Regions from separate parts of the Brevibacterium sp. 'Marine' genome, predicted to be linked through region 2. Evidence: predicted binding sites of a transcription regulator. Region 2 holds the regulator's gene; the other holds the start of a gene.
What was found. The regulator LexA, encoded in region 2, represses DNA repair genes until DNA is damaged. The targets are predictions, from matches to a motif close to TCGAACANNTGTTCGA.
Positions count from the first base shown of each region.

Region 1: HF684_RS03245 (HNH endonuclease signature motif containing protein) is a predicted target of LexA. The motif match lies at 2,976-2,991, and genes of this name have one in related genera.

Region 1 covers NZ_CP051626.1:750,184-755,704, reverse strand. Annotated here, with positions in the region: gene HF684_RS18915 (MarR family transcriptional regulator) at 1-178, shown strand, start outside; gene HF684_RS03255 (organic hydroperoxide resistance protein) at 307-729, shown strand; gene HF684_RS03250 (NADP-dependent malic enzyme) at 974-2,179, opposite strand; gene HF684_RS03245 (HNH endonuclease signature motif containing protein) at 3,038-5,518, shown strand.
Region 2 covers NZ_CP051626.1:2,614,173-2,619,693, forward strand. Annotated here, with positions in the region: gene HF684_RS11740 (histidinol-phosphate transaminase) at 1-42, opposite strand, end outside; gene HF684_RS11745 (LysM peptidoglycan-binding domain-containing protein) at 172-510, opposite strand; gene lexA (transcriptional repressor LexA) at 745-1,500, shown strand; gene HF684_RS11755 (ATP-dependent DNA helicase) at 1,594-3,564, opposite strand; gene hflX (GTPase HflX) at 3,561-5,033, opposite strand; gene HF684_RS11765 (methyltransferase) at 5,165-5,521, shown strand, end outside.

The DNA of each region.
Region 1 (5,521 bases), 1.9 Mb from region 2:
TGCCGAGGGCGCGGCGGCTAAAGCACGCGCCGAATGCGTTCCCGCCCGGATCGGTGAGCGCACGAATCTCGACCCAGCGTCGATGCCCGAGCTGCTGAAGACCCTGCGCACGCTGACGAGGAACCTGCGCGCGGAACCGGCGCCCGTCGAGTCCCCCGACCCCCTGCCGCACCATTGAACTCACACCGCACCGCTGACCCCGCACTGCACCGCTGACCCCACATTTCACCACCGACCCCACTGATCACCGCCGATCCCACTGATCACCACTGATCCGACAATGCACCACCAACGGAAGGAAACATCATGAAGGCTCTCTACACAGCAGAAGCACTGGCCACAGGCGAAGGCCGCGACGGCCACGGACGCACGAGCGACGGAAAGGTCGATGTCGATCTCGCGACTCCGACCGAGATGGGCGGCAGCGGCAACGGCACGAATCCCGAACAGCTCTTCGCCGTCGGCTACGCGGCCTGCTATCACTCAGCGCTGCGCCTCGTGGCCGGTCAGGCCAAGGCGAACGTCGACGATTCCACGGTCGGCTCACGCGTCAGCATCGGCAAGGACAATGAGGGCGGGTTCCAGCTCGCCGTCGAACTCGAGGTCACTCTCCCGCACCTCGACAAGGCCGAGGCCCAGGCGCTGGCCGACAAGGCCCACAAGGTGTGCCCGTACTCCAACGCCACCCGCGGCAACATCGACGTCACCATCACCGTCACCGACGACTGAGCGGCAACGCGGCTGCCAGGAGTCGGCGGCAGCCCTCCGGCGGCTGACCGGCTCCGGCGCGCCGGCGCGGGCCAGAACCTCCGGCCGCAACAACAGCTGAGGGGCGGGTGAAGATCTCTCTTCACCCGCCCCTCAGTGCCGTTCTGATCCAGCAGCCGACCCGCAGACCCTGCCCCACCCAAACCTCAGCTGACATCAGCGGATACCAGCTGACACATGCGAACCTCAGCGCGACGCTATGACCTCAGCGCTCGGCCATCGCCTCGAGCGCGGACTTCTCGACCGCCTCGGCGACGGCCGGGGCAACACGGGAATCGAGCGCGCCGGGCACGATGTAGCCGGGCTCGAGGTCATCGCCGACGAGATCGGCGATCGCACGGGCGGCGACGAGCTTCATATCGTCGGTGATCTCGGACGCATCGGCGTCGAGCGCACCGCGGAAGATTCCAGGGAACGCGAGGACGTTGTTGATCTGGTTCGGGAAGTCGCTGCGCCCGGTAGCCACCACGGTGGCGTACTTGGCGGCGACGTCGGGGGCCACCTCGGGGTTGGGGTTCGACAGAGCGAAGATGATCGCGTTGTCGGCCATGTTGGCCAGGTGCGCCTCGTCGATGGTGCCGCCGGAGACGCCGATGAAGGCATCGGCACCGTCGAGGGCCTCGCCGATCCCACCGGCGATTCCGCGCGGATTCGTCGACTCGGCGAGGAACTGCTTGGTCTCGGTCAGATCGGAGCGGCCGGCCTCGACGACGCCCTTGGAATCGAGGACGACGATGTCCTTCACGCCTGCGTCGGCAAGGATCTTCACCACGGCCACACCGGCAGCTCCGGCACCGGAGACGACGACGCGGACGGAATCGAAGGACTTCTTCACCACGCGCAGTGCGTTGGTCAGTGCGGCAAGGACGACGACGGCGGTGCCGTGCTGGTCATCGTGCATGACGGGAATGTCGAGGGCTTCTTTGACCCGGTCCTCGATCTCGAAGCAGCGCGGGGCGGAGATGTCCTCGAGGTTGATCGCTCCGAAAGTCGGGGCCATGCGGACGATGGTTTCGACGATCTCGTCCGTGTCATTGGTGTCGAGTACGATCGGAATCGCATTCAGCCCGGAGAAGGACTTGAACAGGGCGCACTTGCCCTCCATCACCGGCAGCGAGGCGGCCGGACCGATGTCACCGAGGCCGAGCACAGCCGACCCGTCAGAGATGACCGCGACGAGCCGGCCGGTCCACGTGTGCGTGCGCGCCAGCTGCGGTTCGTCCTTGATCGCGGTACAGACCTTGGCCACGCCGGGGGTGTACGCGATCGAGAGGTCGCGCTGGGTCTGGAGCGGTGAGGTGAGCTCGGCGGAGAGCTTGCCGCCTTCGTGTGCCTCGAAGATCTCGGCGTCGGTGATCGGGCCCTGCGAGCCCTGGTCGGAGGCGGCTGAGTTGTGAGCGGTGGTCGTCATGGTTGATCCTCATGGTTGATGCGGCGGCGGTCCGTGAGCGTGAGGAGCTCGCGCGCACTCGGCTGGGCGAGCACTCTGCTCGATGATCGGATCATCGGTGCAGCCGACAGTGATCGTCTGTCCACCGGTCGGCGCGGACACGGTCAGCCGTGAGCACCGGCGATGGTCTGAGCGAAGAACTGGTCACCAGTGAAGGATGGTGCGGTGACGTCGACGCGGCCCGCGACGTGGCCCTAGGTGAAGGGCTACGCGGTTGCGCGCAGTGCGGATACGGCTCGCATGTGGCGAGTACCGACCTCATGGGTCGCATCCGGCAACCCGATCATCATAACCGATGCTGTGACCCGTTACACCCGAAAATCCCGCCCTCACCGAGGCTGTCCCGCCGTTTCGGTGGCACGTTCTCCAGACCTTTGGACCCCGCGGGAGGGCTGTGGCCTTCGGCCTCACCGAGGCGGCGCGTCCTTGACGCGCCGACCCATTTCGAAATTGCGACGGGTCAGCGCCGAGGAGGCACGCCCCGATGGCCGACTCATTCTGCAGCCGCGACGGGTCAGTACCGAGGAGGCGTATTCTCCCCGGAAATCGCAGCAGACCTTCCCCGCAATCCCCACCCAGGAACCGCACTCATCCAGAAACCGCGCCTGACCTGCATGGATGAAATCCAACACTCTCATGTCAGTGCCGGATGCAACGATGATGAGGTAATCAGAACCTCTTAGATCTCTCACCGAGAAATATTCGAATCCTTTCTTTGTTTTCTATTGTGACTGTCCGTTTGAACGCTTATCATAGAATTAACAGCTTTTCGATTCAGCACCACTCCCGACAACGAAGTCCGAGGCAGGTGAAAACGCAATGAAGGGCACCACCAACCGTTCGACCCCGGGTCGGGCCGAAGAGCCGGGCGCAGCACAGACTTCGCCGTCACCGCGATTCGCCGTCCGCTTCGAATCCAGCATGTCTCGCTTCGCCGAGAATGCCGTCGCTTCCGATCGTGCGCATTTCTCGCTCCTCGAGTCGGTCTCTTCGGTCGTACTCGAACAGGTGTTCATCGAGTTCGAACTCCCCATGCCCGAGGGGTCCGAGCCTTTCCGCTGCGAGACGATTGCTGCAACCTTCGAGCGTCGAGCCGAAGAGTCCGAACAGACCACCGGCTTCGGCTCGGCGGATACGTTCGAGATCGCACCCACGGACGCACCGTCGTCGACCGATGCGCCTTCCTCCGCAGCAGTAGTGCCTTATGATGCCGACTTCGCCAGCGCGCAGGTGGAAAAGGCGGCTGAGTCCGAGAAGAAGGTCCTGCCTGAATTGCCCGAGCTCGATGAAGGCATCTGCTTCTCGAAATGGGTCTATGACTATGTCGACGCGGAGGACCTCGTTGAGATCTCGACGGTGCTGGGGACCAATACTGCGCGCACCTACCGTCAGCTGACCGGCGCGATGACGATCTTCTATGGTCTTCCCCGCTTCGCCGACCGGGTCCGCGCCGGAGAGTTCACCCAAGCCCATGTCGACGTGGTTGCCCGCCAGTGTGCCGACGTCGCGTTCGCCTTCCTTCCGAAACTCGATATCTTCCTGGCGGCCCGGCGCGCCGATATCACCTGCGAGACTCTGCGCCGTGATCTGGCCAAAATGATCGCCCTGCTCATTCCGCCCGTCGACAATACCGAGCTCGCCACCAAGCGTCGTCGCATCGATGTCGACGGCTACAAGGACGGCTCAGCTTGCCTGACCGTCAGCGGACCCTCGGCGGAGATCTTCGCCTGCTACAACCGGATCCAAGGCATGGCTCTTGCCGTGCATGGCAAGAACAAGTCGGCATTCAACTTACCCGTGGGCGTTGAGATCAGCGATGACCGCTCCATCTCCCAGCTCGAGTACGATCTGTTCATCCGGCCTGTCCCGGAGCTCAAGGTCAAGGTCGTGTCGGTCGATCGGATCACGGGAATCCAAACAGCCAAAGACACATCGCTGCTCGACGCCGACGGCGAGCTCATTCCGGATATGAACTCCGACGACGCCGTCGCCGACTTTGCGAAGCATGTTGCTTCGGGCTCAGCCGGCGACGCAATGGAGACGTCCGACGGGTGTTCAGCCGGCGGCGCCGAGGAATCGTCCGACGCTTGCTCTGCTGCCGACCGGTCCGTCGGCTCGGCGTTCTGCCCCGACGGTGAGGACGCTGACGGACCCGTTGAGTATTTCGTCAAGCTGCGTATGCCCACCAATGCGTGGTGGCTATCGCATCAGGCTGCTACCGTGGTGACCGTTCCCTTCCTCACCCTCACTGAAGATTCGGACCTGCCCGGCACTTTTGCCGACGGCTCGCCTGTACCCGCCGAGGTGGCCCGCACTATCGCCGGCCGCTCGAAGAGCATCCAACGGATCCTCACCGACCCCGGCACCGGCACTCCCGTCGACGCCAAAGCGACGACTTACCAAGTCCCCAGAGATCTTCGGAAGACCCTGGTCGAGCAGTGGACGGTGTGCACCGTTCCCGGCTGCTCGCGTCGGGCCGAGAAGTCGGAGATCGACCACGTCGTTCCGTTCTTCCACCTGAATCCGCTCAAGGGCGGTCTCACTCGGTTCGGAAACCTGCATCCTCTGTGCAAGAAACACCATGCACTGAAGACCGCCGGCCGCCTTCGGGTCACTATGCCCAAATCCGGTGAGCTCGACTACGAGTTCAGGCACGGGATCACGACTACTGTGTCGGCGCCCGGCCAGCCGATCAATGTGGCCCAAGCGCTCGAATTCGATGCCTTGGGACGACTGGGTCTCAAGCGGTGGAAACTGCCCTGGTCGATGGTCCCGCCAGCACCGAGGGTGCTCGAACTCATGCCCGGTGAGTCGACGATCCGCCAGCGCGACGAAGAGAAGCGCCGGCGCGACGAGGAGAGGCGTCAGCGAGAGGAACGCGAAGCTCGACAGCGGCAACTGTCGGAGGCGTATCGGGAGCAGCAGGCAGAAATCAGGCGGCTGCGGCTTGAACGCTGCCTCGATTGGGAGAACTCTGTCTTCCAGCCGTGCCTCCCCGCCGGCATCGACCCAGCTGCAATGAAGCAGCTGACTGGGAACGCCAAGTATGCACGAGTCGTCAAATGGGCGCGTCTCGCGGGTCTCGACATCGACGACATCACCGTCGACCCGAACGGGCTCGACAAACCCAGCGCTCGTACCAGCACGGGCTCGAGCATCAGCGACTCGGAGGTCAAGACGCAGTCTGAGGACGCTTCCGGCTCCAAGGACGCTGGAGCCGACGATCCCTGGGACCACCGTTTCGTCTCCAAGACGGTGAACTGGGAACACGACCTCGAGGTCGATCCCCCGCCATTCTGACCT
Region 2 (5,521 bases):
GACGAGGTCGGAGCGCACTGGCAGAGATTCGATGTTTCCCACGGCGACCATTCTACCGAGAGGCCCCCGCCGCCCGGGCGGCGGGTCGGGCATCGAGGTGCGCCGGTCGGCTCACCCGATCGGACGGGTCGGCCCGTGGCCGGCGCCCTGCCGGCCGAGCCGGCCTCGACCTCAGCGGACGGGGACGTCGAGGGTCTGGCCGGGGTGAACGGTCGGGGTGTCCAGGTGGTTGATCTCGACGATGTCGGCCACGACATCACGGGTGTCGCGGTCGATGCCGAGACTCGTCGCTACGGTCCACAGCGATTCGCCTTCACCGACGACGACCGCCTCGGCGTCGATGCCGATGCTCTCCGTCTCCGATTCGGCGACGGCAGCGGCCGAGAACGACTGGGTGGCGAGGAGGACCGCTCCGCCGATGACGACGAGAGCGACGAGCAGGGTCCGGAGAAGGCGCACAGCCTGGCGTCCACGAGTGGTCAGGCGCAGCTCGGTGTTCTGTGCAGACATCGCATTACCTCTTTCATTCGTACGATTCCACCAGTAATCGGTAGAACGTCTGTTCTATTCAACATGCCAATCGAACAAATGTCCAGTCCAACTCGAACATCTATGCGACAATGAGAGGGAACCAGCGTTGTTGATTGATCTGTCAGAACCATCTCAGTCGGCACTGACACGAGAATCTTCGAAGCGGAGATCACGGCGTTCAGCGGCAGGGAATAGAACGAAGGGGAACGAGCAGTGGTTCAGAACAAACGAGGCAGAGGCAGGCCTCGCAACGAAGATGTTGCCACCGAGATCGCAGCCGCTCGCAGCGATGACGACGTGGTCCAGATCCCTGAGGGGTCATCCGGTGAGGGCGACTTCCGCCTGACTCCCCGCCAGCGTCTCGTCCTCGAGACCATCGAACGCGCCGTCGTAGCCAACGGCTACCCGCCGAGCATGCGCGAGATCGGCAAAGCCGCCGGACTGGCGTCCCTCTCCAGCGTCGCCCACCAGCTCTCCCAGCTCGAACGCCTCGGCTATGTCCGCCGCGACCCGAAGCGCCCGCGTGCCATCGAAGTGGTCAATCCGTTCGAAGAGGAAGAGGCCGAGCGCGCGAAGTACGAGGAGCTGGCCAACAACACCGTGCAGGTCCCGGTCGTCGGACGCATCGCCGCCGGCGGCCCGATCCTGGCCGAGCAGGAGGTCGACGATGTCTTCTCCCTGCCGACGCAGGTCGTCGGCTCCGGAGAGATGTTCCTGCTCAAGGTCGTCGGCGATTCGATGATCGAAGCCGCCATCTGCCACGACGACTGGGTGGTCGTGCGCAAGCAGCACACCGCCGACAACGGTCAGATCGTCGCAGCCCTCCTCGACGGCGAGGCCACGGTGAAGACGCTCAAGCGCAAGGCCGGTCAGCAGTGGCTGATGCCGCAGAACGAGAACTACGAACCCATCGACGGCACCTACGCACAGATCATGGGCCTCGTCGTCGCGGTCATCCGCCGCCTCTGATCCTCCGCCCCGCCTTCGAACTGAGAAGCGCCCGCGACCACGGTTGGTCGCGGGCGCTTCTGCGTCATCCGGCGGAGCTCAGCACCGTCTGCCTCACTTCTCGTCAGCTTCGGCCAGTCTGGCCAGGCTTGTGCGGACGAGGCCGGAGTTCGTCGTCGGCCACATCCTCGGCATCGAATTGACGAGGAACCCGGCATACCGGGCCGAGCGCAGCCGCGAGTCGAGCACGGCCACCACTCCCCTGTCACCGGTCGAGCGGATGAGGCGACCGGCCCCCTGAGCCAGCCGCAGGGCGGCGTGCGTGGCCGACACCGCCATGAAGCCGTTGACTCCACGCTGGTCGGCATCGCGTGCCCGTGCCTGCATGAGCGGGTCGTCCGGACGTGGGAACGGCAGACGATCGATGATCACCAGGCGGTTCGTCCGTCCCGGCACGTCGACTCCCTGCCACAGGGACATCGTCCCGAACAGGCAGGTCTGATCATCGGCCGTGAACTGTGAGACCAGCGCGGGCAGTCCGTCGTCGCCTTGGAGCAGGATCGGGAAGTCGAACTTCGTCCGCAGGTGTTCGGCTGCCGCATTGGCCGCCGCCCGCGAGGAGAACAGCCCCAAGGCACCGCCGTTCGACGACTCGACGAGTTCTGCGAGCTCGGTCAGCGCTTCCTCGCTCAGCCCGCTGCGGCCGGGTTTGGGCAGATGGGAGGCGACATAGAGGATGCCCTGCTTGCCGTAGTCGAAGGGTGATCCGACATCGAGGCTGTCCCATTTCGGGGCGTCGGGTCCGAAGAGTCCCAACGAAGCGGCCACCGCGTCGAAGTTCCCGCCCAGGGACAGGGTCGCCGAGGTGGCCACGACCGTCGATTCCTCGAAGATCCCATTGCGCATGGTGCCGGCCACGCTCAAGGGTGCGACGACCAGGTTCGTCGTCTCCTTCTCTCTGAACGTCGACCGGGAGAGCCAGATGACGTCGTTCTTGCCCGGGTCGCAGAAGCGTTCGGCGAGTTCGAAGATCTCCTGACAGCGAGCCTTGGCCATCTGCCGTCCGGCATCGGCGTCGTCGGTCTTGCCGCCGATGTCGTTGATGATCTGGCGGGCGGAGTCGCGGATCTGCGCCAGGGCCAGTCCGAGCGCCTCGCTCATATGCAGGATGAGTCCCTCGGGCACCGAGGTCTGGGCGCGTTCGAGTGCCGCCGCGGCGGAATCGAGCAGCGAGACGACCCCGTCCTGGACCGTGGTGTGTTTGCGCACGGAGCTCGTCGCCGCCGAGAGCATGCTCGTGTTGATCTGCCCGGACAGGGCGCTGGTCACCCGGTCCTTGAGCTCGTGGGCCTCGTCGATGATGATGACATCGTGTTCGGGCAGCACGTTCGATTCCCCGAAGGCGTCGATGGCCAACAGGGCATGGTTCGTCACGACGATATCGGCTTCGGCGGCTTTGTTCCGGGCGATTTCGGCGAAGCATTCGGTGAACAGCGGGCAGTTCGATCCGAGGCAGTCGAAGGCGTTGACGGACACCTGTGACCAGGCGCGATCGCTGACACCGGGCAGGAGGTCGTCACGGTCGCCGGTGTCGGTGGTCTTCTCCCAGGTGCGGATCCGCTGGATCTCCTCCCCCAGACCCGAACGTTCGGTGGGTTTGCGTCCCGCCTCGGCGTCGGCCCCGAGGTCGAAGAGCATGCCCTCACCCTCGTCGGGGTATCCGCCGGCGAGCTTGTGCTTGCACACATAGTTCCGCCGCCCCTTGAGCAGTGCCGCTCGGGGCAGCGGGTCGAGGTCCTTCTTCACGGCCTTGAACAGCCGGGGCAGGTCGCGGTGGATGATCTGAGTCTGCAGGGCCAGGGTCGCAGTGGACACGACGACCTTCCCGCCGGTGCGGGTGACGTATTCGGCCGCCGGGACGAGGTACGCCAGCGATTTGCCGGTGCCCGTTCCCGCCTGCACGAGCAGATGGATTCCCTTGTCCAGCGACGAGGCGACCGCCTGCGCCATCTCCTGCTGACCCTCGCGTGGCGATCCGCCGATGGCGCCGACAGCGGATTCGAGGAGGTTCTCGACTGCTTTCACTCGTCGATGACCAGGTCCGGACGTTGGAATTCGCGCAGTTCGTCGACGAGTTCGGTCGGCACCTTCGCCTGCAGGCTGGTGCCCTCCGTGCCGTGCGATTCGTGTTCGACCGTGCCGAGGGCGTAGATCTTCGACACGAGGTCACCGCGTTCATAGGGAATGAGCACGGTCATGTCGATATCCGGGACGGGAAGGCGGTTCTCGATGGCCTCGATGAGGTCGTCGATCCCTTCCTTCGAGACGGCGGAGACGAACTGGGCGTCGGGGTACTCCGCGCGCAGGCCGGTGATCACAGCCTCCTCGGCGATATCGGCCTTGTTGAACACGAGGAGTTCGGGGATGTCCCCGGTCTCCACGTCCCCCAGCACATTGCGCACGGCCTGGATCTGACCGTGCGGATCCGGGTGGGAGGCATCGACGACGTGGAGGAGCAGATCCGAACCGGCGGCCTCCTCCAGGGTCGAACGGAAGGCTTCGACCAGCTGGTGGGGCAGGTTGCGGACGAACCCCACGGTGTCGGTGTAGGTGAAGACGATGCCGTCGGCAGTCTTGGCCTGCCGGACGGTCGGATCGAGGGTGGCGAACAAGGCGTTCTGCACCATCACCTCGGCGTCGGTGAGCAGGTTGAGCAGGGAGGACTTGCCCGCGTTCGTGTACCCGACGATCGCGACGGACGGCACATGGTGGCGGGCGCGGTTCTTCCGCTTCGTCTCTCGAGACGGCGCCATCGCGTTGATCTCCCGGCGTAGCTTCGACATGCGCGCACGGATGCGGCGACGGTCGAGTTCGATCTTCGTCTCACCGGGCCCGCGAGAGCCGATTCCGGCACCGCCGGCGACACGACCGCCGGCCTGCCGGGACAGCGACTCACCCCAACCGCGCAGACGCGGCAGGAGGTATTCGAGTTGGGCGAGTTCGACCTGGGCCTTGCCTTCGCGGGATTTCGCATGCTGGGCGAAGATGTCGAGGATGAGCGCGACGCGGTCGACGACCTTGACCTTGATGACGTCCTCGAGTCCACGCCGCTGGCTGGGAGCGAGTTCGGAGTCGATGATCACGGTGTCGGCGCCGACGGAGGCGACGACCTCGGCGAGCTCGGCGGCCTTGCCCTTGCCGAGGAAGGTGCCGGGATCCGGCTTGTCGCGGCGCTGGATGAGCGCGTCGAGGACGTCGGAACCGGCGGTTTCGGCCAGCGCGGCAAGTTCGCGGATCGAGTTCTCGGCTTCGGCCTGGGTGGTGTTCCAGATCCCGGCGAGGACGACGCGTTCGAGGCGGACCTGACGGTATTCGACCTCGGTGATGTCTTCGAGTTCGGTGGACAGCCCGGCCACGCGGGTGAGCGCGGCGCGCTCGGCGAGGTCGAACTGGTCGTCCTCGGGGGTGGTGTCGTGATCGTCGAGGGCTTGGGCGCCTCGGGAGAGCACACGGTCGAGCATCGCATTGCGACGCTCTTTGTCTTCAGACGTCATTCATTCCTTTGTTCTCTGCCGTCCGCACGGGACTTCTCGTGCCGACGTCGTCATGCCTCGCACCGGTCTCGCACCGGTGCGCACCGACGGTGGTGTCCATCAATTCTCCCACAGCCGTCTACACTGAAACGGTGTCAGAGCACTATTTCACCGAATCGCCGAGCAGCGAGGCCAAGTCGCGGGAACTCAACCTCGATCTGGCCGGCCGCGCCGTCACCGTCGAAACCGTATCCGGCACGTTCTCACCCACCCGCCTCGACCTCGGCACGGCTGTGCTGCTGCGGCATCTGCCGCAGCCGCCGGCCGGCGATATCCTCGACCTCGGCTGCGGGTGGGGGCCGATCGCCCTGCACACGGCCTTGGATGCCCAGGACGCCGAGGTGGATGTGCGAGTGTGGGCACTCGACGTCAACTCCCGGTCCCTGGAGACCACCGCGGCGAATGCGCGCAGGCTGGGTCTCGATTCGATCAACACCGTCACCGCCGCC